DNA from 4 places in the Winslowiella toletana genome. Region 4 is predicted to be linked to each of the others. Evidence: predicted binding sites of a transcription regulator. Region 4 holds the regulator's gene; each other region holds the start of a gene.
The links. Region 4 encodes Fur, which represses iron uptake genes when iron is present. Its sites were predicted from a motif close to ATAATAATGAGAACNACTATCAA; they were not measured.
Positions count from the first base shown of each region.

Region 1: fes (enterochelin esterase) is a predicted target of Fur. The motif match lies at 1,495-1,517, and genes of this name have one in related genera.
Region 2: RIN69_RS13530 (TonB-dependent siderophore receptor) is a predicted target of Fur. The motif match lies at 1,397-1,419, and genes of this name have one in related genera.
Region 3: fhuF (siderophore-iron reductase FhuF) is a predicted target of Fur. The motif match lies at 1,738-1,760, and genes of this name have one in related genera.

Region 1 covers NZ_CP134152.1:3,032,478-3,035,668, forward strand. Annotated here, with positions in the region: gene RIN69_RS14345 (TonB-dependent siderophore receptor) at 1-1,382, opposite strand, end outside; gene fes (enterochelin esterase) at 1,593-2,921, shown strand; gene RIN69_RS14355 (ABC transporter ATP-binding protein) at 2,943-3,191, opposite strand, start outside.
Region 2 covers NZ_CP134152.1:2,898,961-2,902,151, forward strand. Annotated here, with positions in the region: gene RIN69_RS13520 (ABC transporter permease) at 1-133, opposite strand, end outside; gene RIN69_RS13525 (siderophore ABC transporter substrate-binding protein) at 143-1,096, opposite strand; gene RIN69_RS13530 (TonB-dependent siderophore receptor) at 1,457-3,191, shown strand, end outside.
Region 3 covers NZ_CP134152.1:666,690-669,880, reverse strand. Annotated here, with positions in the region: gene RIN69_RS03120 (DUF1435 domain-containing protein) at 1-74, opposite strand, end outside; gene RIN69_RS03115 (GGDEF domain-containing protein) at 385-1,482, shown strand; gene fhuF (siderophore-iron reductase FhuF) at 1,800-2,594, shown strand; partial or broken gene RIN69_RS03105 (YbaK/EbsC family protein) at 2,618-2,794, shown strand; gene RIN69_RS03100 (DUF2946 domain-containing protein) at 2,948-3,191, shown strand, end outside.
Region 4 covers NZ_CP134152.1:1,480,048-1,483,238, reverse strand. Annotated here, with positions in the region: gene ybfE (LexA regulated protein) at 49-330, shown strand; gene fldA (flavodoxin FldA) at 484-1,014, shown strand; gene fur (ferric iron uptake transcriptional regulator) at 1,378-1,821, shown strand; gene mtr (tryptophan permease) at 1,885-3,132, opposite strand.

The DNA of each region.
Region 1 (3,191 bases), 1.6 Mb from region 4:
GACCAGTCATTACGGCCCGACAGCAGCAGATTCCACTGATTCCACTCCAGCTGGTCCTGTAAATAAACACCGAGCTGATCGAGTTTTTTACGGCTGCTGCTGGCAAGGCTAAACTGACTTTCATCAATGCTGATACGTGTGGGCCTGGCCCAGTCAAGATTATATTTATCGCTGCTGTCGCGCCACAACTTACTGTCGATATCACTCCACTTATAGTCCAGACCGGCCAGTAGCGTATGCTTCACCGCGCCGCTATCAAACAGCGCTTTTAACTGGTTATCGATACCCAGTTCTTTTGACTCAATTTTATCATGCTGTGGACGACGACCTATGGTCGTCGGTGCGCCGCTGATTCCGCTGGTGAACACCAGATATCTGTAAGATTCGCTCATGCTGCTAAAACGGAAATTCTGCTGGAATGACAGCGCCTCATTGATGTTATGCTCGAAAATATAACCTATTGAGGTTTGTTCACGCTTTGCCTGATTGAAGCCCGGATCGCTGACATTAAAGTCATAAGGAATATAGCTGCCATTGCCCGGCACCACCGTACCGACATACGGCAGGAAATTGCGATAACCGGCCTTTGGCTCATTGATATAACTGGTCAGCAGCGTGAAGCTGGTATCCTCATTCGGTAACCAGGTCATCGCCGGAGCAATCGCCATCCGCTGCTGTTTGTTATCTTTAACGAACTCATGACGAGTACTGGCGATACCATTCAACCGATAAAACAGCGTGTAGTCATCATTCAGCGCACCACCGAAATCAAACGCCGCTTCAGCCAAATGCTGATTACCACTGCTGAACTGTACTTTGTGAATACTTTCTGCTGTCGGGCGCTTGCTGGTCATGCTGATCAGCCCACCGGGATTAACCTGGCCATACAGCACCGAAGCCGGGCCGTGCACCATCTCTACCCGCTCCAGTAACCAGGGGTCGATCTGCCCGGCAGCGCCCTGCTGACCGGATAATCCGTAGCTCAGTCCATCAAGAAACTTCGGCGCATAGCGAAAGCCACGGCTGATCACTTCATCATTACGATTAGAGTTGCCACGGTAGTTAGTCAGCACGCCGCTGGTATAGCTCAGTGCATCCGCTACCGACGGTGCTGCCTGATCGTCCATCTGCTGTCGCGTAATCACTGAAATTGACTGCGGCGTTTTTCTCAGTGCCGTCGGCACTTTGGTGCCGGAAGCACTCTCTTTCGCCACGATACCGGTTAGCGGTGCAGTCACACTCTCCCCGCTCTCCGCCGTAACGGTCAGGGTGTTTTCGCTGGCTGCCATCGCTTGCGTCAGAGGCATAACCAGCAAGGTTGACGTCAGCAATACTCTGATTGCCGGTTCTTTGACTGGCTGTTTTTTATTGATGTCGGACATGAAGGTGATCCCTGTCAGCACTGCCTGATGAAAATACCCAGTTTTATTGATAACCCCTTGCCATAGAGGGAAAATATCCGCTCAGTTGAGGTCGGCGCCGATGCTATTGCAAATGAAAATAATTCTCAATGACATTTGCATTAGTAGTTCTTAAGATAGAGGTTATCAACGACTTGTCAGGTTTTTTGACGCACGATAACGGAGGAAAAGGTGAGTATTAATCCGAAAAAATCACTGGCCGGGCAGCAGCCCGAGGGCACAGCCGCGGGCTTTTTAACTGCGGCGGATGCCGGCCAGCCGCAGTGGTGGCAAAAATTATCGCAACTGGGCACACCGCTAATTGAACCGGCAGGTAACAATCAAGTAAAAATGAACTATTTCTGGCGCGATCCAGCCGGAACAGAACAGCACTCCGCCATCGTACGGGTCTATATTGATATCAATGGCATAACCGACCATCACAGTCGCGAGCCGCAAAGCTTACAACGGCTGGCCGGAACCGACATCTGGCACGGATCAGCCACGGTTGATGCGCGCTGGCGCGGCAGTTACAGCCTGATACCGATCGTTACCAGCCAACTGCCGCCTGTTTTCAGCCGCGACGATAGTATCGCCAGCCAACAGCAGCGCGAATGGTGGATATCCTTGTTTCCACTGGCGATTGCCGACCCGCTTAATCCGCTGCGCAATCATTTTAACAGCCGTCGCCAGCCGCTCTCTGCCGCACATATGCCCGACGCTCCGCGACAAAGCGGCTGGCTGGCGTGGGATCACAATCGTGAAGCACCGATCGATTCCGATCGCCTGCAGCAATTTAACTGGCTAAGCACGCTGCTCGATAATCAGCGCCGCATCTGGTTGTATACCAGCGGTGATACCTCACAGCCTGCTACGCGACCGCTGGTAATTTTGCTCGACGGGCAAAACTGGGCACAAAATATCCCGCTGTTTTCGGTGCTGGAACAGCAGACTGCCGCAGGCCTGCTGCCCGCGGCCTGCTGGGTATTTATCGATGTGATTGATATGGACCACCGTGAGCAGGAATTGCCCTGTAACCAACAGTTCTGGCAGGCAATCCAGCAGGAGTTGCTGCCGGAGGTCAGGCGGCGGGAGGATTTCAGCGATGACCCACAACGCACGGTCGTAGCCGGTCAAAGCTACGGCGGGCTGGCAGCGATGTATGCGGGTCTGCACTGGCCGCAACGCTTTGGTCGGGTGCTCAGCCAGTCAGGATCGTTCTGGTGGCCGGAAGTGAAATTTATCACCCAACCGGCGCAACGCGGCAGTTACCAGCCTGGCTGGCTGATTGGACAGGTCGCAGAGAATTATGTGGCAGAAGCCCCACTGACCATTTTCCTCGAGTATGGCGACCGCGAAGAGACAATCGGCTTTGTAAATCAGCAGATGCTGCAAGCATTAAGCGCCACCGGACATCGTATTATACAGCGCGAATTTATCGGCGGTCATGACTCACTCTGCTGGCGCGGCGGCCTGCTGGATGGACTCCAGCTGTTGCTGAGCGAAGATCGGGCGAAGTAGCCATCTTTCCCCACCTCCCGGTCAGACGGGCGAAGGGCAGTGAAAACGTCCGCAGGGAATAATCAGCGGCGTATGTGAGACCGGATCGTCGATGATGATGCAGGCCATGCCGAACACTCGCTCCACCAGTTCAGCGCTGACGATCTCTGCCGGTTTGCCCTGCGCGACGATCTCGCCGCTGTGCATCACAATTAAGTGGTCAGCATAACGGCAGGCCTGATTCAGATCGTGCAGTACCGCAATCAGCGTCTGGCCTGATTGCTGATTCAG
Region 2 (3,191 bases), 1.4 Mb from region 4:
TTAAAAAGATGTCACGCATATCAGGATCTGACCAGAAGCCGCTGAGCGTCATATGGCTGGCGCCGACGCACAGACTCCATATCATCAGGCCCAGCACCACCGCCAGGCCTGTTACATACTGAAAGGTTTTCATCAGCGGAAATTACTGTCCCTGCGTTGCCTGATCCAGCGTGCTGCTGATTTTATCCATCAGCTGGCTGTAACTTTGCACCCCACCGGCGATATACAGTGAAGCGGAGTCGAGATAAACGATATGCTTATTCTTCCAGGCATCGGTTTTCGCAATCAGCGGGTTATCCAGCACCTGTTGTGCGGACTGTCCTTCATTACGGCCAATGGCATTATCGCGGTCCAGCACGAACAGCCACTGTGGATTGGTTTGCAGAATAAACTCAGAAGAGACCACGTTGCCGTGGCGACCGGTCTGGGTGAAATTCGCGGCGGGTTTAAAGCCCAGCACATCAAACACAAAACCGAAACGTGAGCCTGGGGTGTAAGCAGACATTTTGCCGCCGCTGATCATCACCACCATCGCGCTACCGGCATTGGCGGATTTTGCTTTAACCTCGGTAATTTTCTGATTGAAGTTATCGAGTAACGTTTTCGCTTCCTGCTGCTTATCAAAAATTAACCCCAGTTGTTCAGTGCGTTCTGTCAGGCTGTCGACAAAATGCTGGCTGTCGATATCAAGGGCAATGGTCGGTGCAATGGCGCTGAGCTTATTATAAGCATCGCGCGCGCGGCCACCGGCAATAATCAAATCAGGTTTCGCGTTGCTCAGGGCTTCATAATCCGGCTCAAACAGCGTACCGGCGTTGAGATACTCCTTGCCGCTGTATTTCGCCAGGAACGGGGGAAGATGAGTACTGTTTTGCGGTACGCCAGCCACCGGAATATTCAGCGCATCGACGATATCCAGCGTCGAAGGATTCAGTACAATCACCTTTTTCGGATTGACCGGCACCTGAGTGGTTCCCTGCTCATGCTTAATACTGACGGTGGCTGATTCCTTTGCTTCAGCGGATGCATTGTCACAACCTGTGAGAATCAAACTCGCAGCAACCAGCGACGAAGCTAACGCAAAATGTAATTTCATTTTCTCTCCTGAAAAGTGAAGGCATGTAACAGCGAATTAAAATGCAAACGATTCGTATTACGAAGTGTGACAATCATACGCGATTGACGCAGATAATAAACATTTCCCTTAGACGTCAGTGTTTTTTTAGCCGCGAAATTGATGTAACACGCCAATTCTGCACAATTTTCTCCTTACGACCTTCAATCAGCTAATTCCCTGAATCCAGTCAGAAAATTTGTACAACCCTACTTTTTATGATGATTTATCCATCAATCATGGAGATTTTGTGAAGTTTCACTTTCATGACTACAAATGGAAATAATTATCGTTATCATAATCGTTCAATAATATATCTTTACAATATCAGGGATAATTTCCATGGTTCACACAACCTCTTGCAAAATGAGGCCTGGAGCAATACTTCTGGCGGGTTTACTGAGCGGAAACAGTTATGCCGCAGCAGATGTAACCAGTGATGAAGCGGAGATGGTGGTTCAGGCGCCGGCAGAAGTTCAACTCAAACAACAACCGGGCGTCTCGATCATTACGGCGAAGGATATTGCTAAAGATCCTCCGGTAAACGATCTCTCTGATATTATTCGCAAAATGCCGGGTGTTAATCTGACCGGCAACAGCGCCAGCGGCAGCCGTGGCAATAACCGCCAGATTGACATTCGCGGTATGGGGCCCGAAAACACCCTGATTCTGATCGATGGCGTGCCAACTACCTCGCGTAACTCGGTGCGCTACAGCTGGCGCGGCGAGCGCGATACCCGCGGTGATACCAACTGGGTACCGGCGGAAATGGTTGAACGCATTGAAGTTCTGCGCGGCCCCGCTGCGGCCCGCTATGGTTCCGGAGCCGCTGGCGGGGTGATTAATATCATCACCAAACGCCCGACCAATGACTGGCACGGCACACTTTCTCTGTTTACCAACCAGCCGGAAGATGACAAAGAAGGCGCGACCAAACGTGCGAACTTCAGCCTGAACGGCCCACTGGCCGGTGACGCACTGACGATGCGCCTGTATGGCAATATCAACAAAACTGACGCCGACGCCTGGGATATCAATAATGCGCATAACGGCTCTTATGCCGCGGGTAAAGAGGGCGTGCGCAATAAAGATATTAATGCCCTGCTGTCGTGGAAAATCACCCCAACGCAAATTGTCGATTTCGATATGAGCTACAGTCGCCAGGGCAATATCTATGCTGGCGATACTCAGTACAGCAACAGCAACGCCAGCCCAAATAATCTGGTTGAATCGCTATACGGTCAGGAGACCAATCGTCTCTACCGCCAGACTTACGGCATCACGCATAACGGCATCTGGGACTGGGGCCAGTCGCGCGTTGGCGTTTACTACGAAAAAACGAATAATACCCGCCTGCAGGAAGGTTCTACCGGGCGCGTTGAAGGGATGATTAACGGTGATGAATTCCAGACCAGCCGACTGGAAAATGTCCGTACCAGCGGTGAAATCACCCTGCCGCTCGATCTGTGGTTAGAGCAAACCGTAACGCTCGGCGCCGAATGGAACCGTGAACAATTAAACGACCCAGCGTCGATGCAGGTTACTGATGCCACCGGTATTACCATTGGGGGCATCTCTGGCGATCCTGCGGGCCGCAGCGCGAAAAACAGTGCTGAACTGAGCGCACTCTATTTTGAGGACAACATAGAAGCCACGCCGGGCACCAACCTGATTCCCGGCCTGCGTTTTGACTATCACAGCAAATTTGGCAGCAACTGGAGTCCGAGCCTGAATATTTCGCAGGCGCTAACCGACCACGTTAAAATTAAAGCCGGTATCGCGCGGGTATTTAAAGCGCCGAATCTTTACCAGTCCAGCGACGGTTATCTGCTGGCAACCCGTGGTAATGGCTGCCCGAATGATATCGCCGCTAATGGCTGCTACTTAATGGGCAACAGCGATCTGGATCCGGAAGTCAGCATCAACAAAGAGATTGGACTGGAGTATAGCGAAAACGATTTTAGCGCCGGGATAACCTATTTCCGTAATGATTACAAAAATAAAATCGTTTCAGGCACTGATATTATTGGCTATGCCTCCAACGATTATAACATCCTGCGCTGGGAAAACGGCGGTA
Region 3 (3,191 bases), 810 kb from region 4:
ATCATTGCCATTACCGGCATAATGGCACAAGGTAACAGCACGCCCCAGGCGCTATCCAGTCGTTTTCCTGACATCCAACCCACTCCCCCTGTTCACCTGCCGTTGCTACCCGTTAACCTTCAGGTTGCAGATAGCTGGCTACACTCTTCGCTGCGCATAGATGATAATGATTACCAATAGCATATGATAATTTTTTTCATTATGCAGCAAGAATTGTTGAAACTTTGACCCTGAGGATGACAGGCCATTGCTAAAGTGATAAATTGCGCACGATCAATATCTATAAAATCAAAATAATAACAGCTAAAAACTATTCCTGTTCGAATAATAAATTCGAATTCAGGCGTAGTGCTTTGATATTTCAGGGCTGCAGCGAGTATATATATGAAATTACAAACTTATGACGAATTGCTTCACAGCAAATATCGGCTAACTGTGATGTTATTTCTTTTTTTAAACACAGCCACATCACTGTTCTTTTTACTCAATAACCATTATCAATCGGCGTCGCAGATACTGTTGCCAACGGCACTGATCCCGTTACTGAGCACGGTGCTTTTAGGCTGGATGTTCTTAAAGCCACAAGCCAAATTCCCGCTATTAAATATTGTCGCGCTGATAACAGGAATACTTTGGGCCTGGCATATCGCCCTGAGGTATGAGCTGGTATTTTATTTTGATGGCAGTTACCTGATGATCAGTTTAATCAGTATTTTCTTTATCAGCTCGATTGCCCTGAGCGATCATCTGCTGGCATTTTGCCTGCATACCGCGCCCGCCGTGGTGACCGTACTGATACTCGACAACGGTAATAACTTGCTGATGATTCTGTTCACCATTGCGCTACCGCTGACTGGATTTACCCTGCACCACTTTATGCGGCGGCGCAGCGACAGCTTTACCCGCCGGCTGATGTCTCAGCTTTACGAAGAAAAACAGACCTATAGCGATCTCAGCATGCTCGATCCGTTGACCGGTTTATATAATCGTCGCGGCTTAAACAATCGTCTCCAGAACGTGCTGGAGAACCACTCCGGCAGTCATTTCGTGCTGCTGCTGGATATTGATCATTTCAAAGCTTATAACGACAATTACGGCCATGCTATGGGCGATCAGGCATTGGCACGCGTCTCTGTCGCGATCCGCGATGCGGTGCGCTCGCGCGATATTGTCACACGCTACGGTGGTGAAGAGTTTCTGGTGCTGCTGACCAATGTTAATGCCTCAATTGCCCTGAAACTGGCTGAGCGTATTCGTCAGTACGTACTGGATTTAGATATTCCGCACCGGTTTAATGAACGGGTCGCCACGCACGTTACTATCAGCGCGGGTATCGCTCCCCTGTTTGACGATGACTTTGAGCAGGCGCTGGCGAATGCCGATCGCGCACTGTACGTGGCTAAAAATCAGGGGCGCAATACTATTCTTTGCTGGGATACGTTGGCGGCAGCCACTTCCAAGGTGCCCGCCGATATTCACTGATCGCAGCCCTGTCACGGGGCTGCTTATTTCCCACCAGACTTTCTGCCAAATAAAAATCAAAATTCTAATGCCTGTTAATCGGTTATTTATCGTTTTGAGATCGCTTTACACGCTGAATTGCTACCCGCGACGCTAATTATCTGAGCATCAGAAAAAACTGATTCAGCGCTTCAGGGGTTCGCAGAGATCGGGTGGCGAGAAATGCTATCGACGAAAGAGTGCCGTTGATCAGCTTGCCTGCGTTTTACATCCTGGATAGAATCAAGAACGATTATCATTTGTTTTCGTATCACGGTAACGCTGCACACAGGATGCCCATGGCAATCATTACGCGTCAGGCTTATGAGTATGGTTCGAGTCCACTGATCTTTCTGCAAAGTGACAGATCGCTGAGCAGTGCGCTGCATGCGCTGTTTACTGAACATCGTGCTCATTTCCTCGACAGCGTTAAGCTGGGTGAAGAAGCTCCGGCTGGCTGTATGCCGCTGGCAAACTGGTCGCAAGCTGATACGTTTTTACCGCTCACTCAGCGGTACAGCGACTACCTCTATCGCGATCATCCGGATACGCCACGCGAAGCCAAACCGCTACAGTCACTGTGGGCGCAATGGTATTTCGGCCTGATTGTGCCACCGATGATGATGGCGCTGTTGCTGGAGCCGCGCGCGCTCGACTGTTCGGCAGAGCATTTCCATATTGAGTTCCATGAGACTGGCCGCCCGGCCTGTTACTGGCTCGACGTGCGTGAAGATGACGACGCCCGCTATCTCAGCGCCCGCCAGCGCATCGACCGCATGATCCAGCGCCATCTGCTGCCGGTGGTGCAGGGGATTGAGCAACATGGCGACATCAATGCCAAACTTATCTGGAATAACACCGGTTACCTGATGCACTGGTTTCTCGGTGAACTGAAACCTTTCCTCGATGAAGATACGCTGGTCACTCTCGAGCATGCGCTGTTCTTCTCGCGTGAGCTGCTGAACGGTGCAGATAATCCACTGTATCGCACCATGATCCCACGCGACGGCGCCATGCAGCGCCGCAGCTGCTGCCAGCGCTATCGTATTCCTGATGTGCAACGCTGCGGTGACTGCACGTTAAAGTGCGCCTGATCTCAGCGGCTTGCTGACAAATTATTTGCCCGTTTGGCCTTGAGAATCCGCTGCCGGTTTATTGTGATGTATCACTGCAAACCTTTGCTGAAGTGCTGCCCGCCGCCGGAGCGATTTACAGCGCGGTGCGCATCTCGCCGCAGCAGATGGCCGAGCTGACCGCCGCAGAATGGGTTGATGTGTGTCAGCCCGCTGACTAGCCTGCAATTGTTGACAGCGGCCTGTTGCCGCTGCCCGCACGGCACAAAGCACAATGTTCTGCATTGGATGCGGGAAATTTCTGCATCGAACGTTATCAACATCCCTGGTGGTTTCAGCTACAATCCCCCGCGTTGAAAAGTTATGGATTTAACGTGTCTCTGATTCAGATTCATGCTTCGCGCAGCCGCCTGCCCGCCTGGTTGGGACTGATCGCGATTCTGCTGCTGTTTATTGCGCCGGTGATCTCAAAATCACTGGCACATGCCCATGGCGCAGAGATGCCGATGATGATGATGTCGCATCATGGCGAGATGGCGATGGCAGATATGCCGCATCATATGTCGTCATCTGAGCGGGTGCGGCCAGCACCGGTGCACCACATGTCGATGATGGATG
Region 4 (3,191 bases):
AACCCTTGGCGTTTTCAGACGCTGACGCTCATTCAGTATCACGATTCTATGGCAAAAGAGAATACGGACCGCACGACGATCGATCTGTTTGCAGATGAACGCCGCCCGGGCCGACCAAAAACCAATCCGCTTACGCGTGATGAACAGCTGCGCATCAATAAACGCAATCAGCTAAAACGCGACAAAGTTCGTGGGCTGCGCCGCGTCGAGCTGAAAATGAACAGCGACGCGGTTGATGCACTCAATCAGCTGGCTGAAGAGCGCAATATGAGCCGCAGCGAGCTGATTGAAGAGATGATTTTGTTGCAGCTTAACGCCACTGCGCTCTGACTCAGGCGAGGTCAGCTGCGGCTTTGAACGCACAATGCGACAAATCCGGCGGCATTTGAAGTTCCGCGCCCCGAGACTGTCTGCTATCATTGCCAGTAACTGACTATCTTTAGTATTCACTATATCATTAAGTTTCAAGAGGTTATTAGACTCATGGCAATCACAGGCATTTTCTTTGGCAGCGACACTGGCAATACGGAAAACATTGCAAAGATGATCCAAAAGCAACTGGGCAAAGATGTTGCAGATGTTCATGACATTGCCAAGAGCGCTAAAGAGGATCTTGAAGCTTATGATATCTTACTGCTCGGCATCCCAACCTGGTACTACGGTGAAGCGCAGTGCGACTGGGATGACTTCTTCCCAACGCTGGAAGAGATCGACTTCAATGGCAAGCTGGTCGCGCTGTTTGGCTGCGGCGATCAGGAAGATTATGCTGAATACTTCTGTGATGCGATGGGCACCATTCGCGATATTATCGAGCCAAATGGCGCGGTTATCGTCGGCCACTGGCCGACCGAAGGTTATCATTTTGAGGCATCAAAAGGCCTGGCCGATGATAAACACTTCCTCGGACTGGCGATTGACGAAGATCGCCAGCCAGAACTCACCAACGAGCGTGTTGAAAAGTGGGTTAAACAAATTTTTGATGAACTTCATTTAAAAGAAATCATCGAAGCTTAAGCTGTCTGGCTTATTGTGGGCGCTGGCTCACAATGAGCCAGTGGTTTTTCCTATAGAAATGATAGATACATATTTGTAACTTTTGACTGTAAATCTGTACAATACCCCCCCATCGGTCAGCCCGCTATTGACTCTTTTTTGAGAGTACAGGGTTTAGCAAAGTAGCCATAATGGGATAGGCTATGAGGCATGAACTTCTCACGGACGTAACTCCTTACATCCATCGGTAAGTTTAACGCCCTCCCTGCGGTTTTCATTTCGAAGCATGAGTTCTATAATGAGACGCAATTAGATTTAGCGTCGACCGATGTTCAGGGCTTTTCAGCCACATTGTGACTAGCAAAGTAACAGGACAATATCCGCATGACTGACAACAACACCGCATTAAAGAAGGCCGGCCTGAAAGTCACGCTTCCCCGACTGAAAATTCTGGAAGTGCTTCAGGAACCAGAGGGCCATCACGTCAGTGCGGAAGACTTGTACAAGCGCCTGATTGATTTGGGCGAAGAAATTGGTCTGGCGACGGTATATCGCGTTCTTAACCAGTTTGATGACGCGGGTATCGTTACCCGTCATAACTTTGAAGGCGGCAAGTCCGTTTTCGAACTTACGCAGCAGCATCATCACGATCATCTGATCTGCCTTGATTGTGGCAAAGTGATTGAGTTCAGTGATGAATCAATTGAAACGCGTCAGCGTGAAATCGCAACGCGTCACGGCATTAAGCTGACTAACCACAGCCTGTACCTCTATGGTCACTGCTCAACGGGTGACTGCCGCGAAGACGAAACGCTGCACGACAAATAAATTCTGCTTCGCAGAGTTTTAAACAAAACCGGTGACCCGTCACCGGTTTTTTTATGCCCAAATTTAGCGTGCGTAGACCGGCAACAAATTGGCGTAAGACAGTAAACTGACCACAATATTGATACCGCCAAACAGCAGCACCAGCATAATCGTCAGATGCCCGCCGGCCACCCGATAGGCGGCAGGCCCAAAACGCTGCCTGGCTTTAAATGCCAGCAGTGCCGGAGTGATTACCGCCCACAGCGTCGCCGCCAGCCCGGCATAGCCAATCGCATGCAGGAATCCATTTGGATAGATCAGGCTGGCTGTTAACGGAACCGCAAACGTCATCAGCGTAGTTTTCAGACGCCCCACGGCATTATTTGCCATGCCAAACAGATCGGCAAGGTAGTCAAACAGTCCGAGACTGACGCCCAAAAATGAGCTGGCAACGGCAAAATTGGAAAACAGTAGCAGCAGCACACTTAACCACGGGCTGCTAATCAGATCGCCAAAGGTCGCCACCAGCGCATCAATGTTGCCACCCGCCTGGGCTATATCGATAAATTTCGCGCGCTGAATATTGCCCATCGCACTGATTAACCAGACAAAGTAGATTGCCAGCGCGATCAGCGTGCCGTAAATCAGGCACTTTCTCACCTTAGCGGCATCCTGGCGGTAATAGCTGACCAGCCCGGAAATATTGCCATGATAACCAAACGATGCCAGACAGAATGGCAGCACCATAAAGATATAGGGAAAATAGCTTGCCCCACTCTGCTGGGTATTGAGCAGATTATCGACCTGCACATGCCACAGCAAACCGCCAAATGTCAGCAGAAAAGCGGCCAGTTTGGCGAACAGAAAGATAAAGGTCATTCTGCTGACCACTGCGGTGCCCAGCCAGATAAATACCGCTAACAGCAGAGTAAACAGAAATCCTGCCATCCGCTGTGATAACCACGGCAGCGCGCTGGCAAAAGTATGATGCAGGATTGAACCGCTGGCAGAGATATAGGCGTAGGTCAAAATCCCCAGCACAAACGCGATGGTAATGCCGTTAATCACATTCCACTTACTGCCCAGCAGATCGCGGGTTACCGTTGAAAAATTCGCGCCTTCCGGATAATGCTGGCTCGACTCCAGATACAGCAGCCCGGATAACAGCATGCAAAACCACGAGAACAGCAAAATCAACGTGGACCAGGAAAACCAAGCGCCAGACATCACGATCGGCAGAGAAAACATGCCTGCGCCAATAATTGTGCCGCTGATGATCATGGTTCCCCACATCACCGACGGTGCTTTTCGTCCTGAAATTATTTCAGCCATAAAAGAATTGTCGTCCATTGCAAATAAAAAAAACGCAGCTTTCAGGCTGCGTTTTTTAC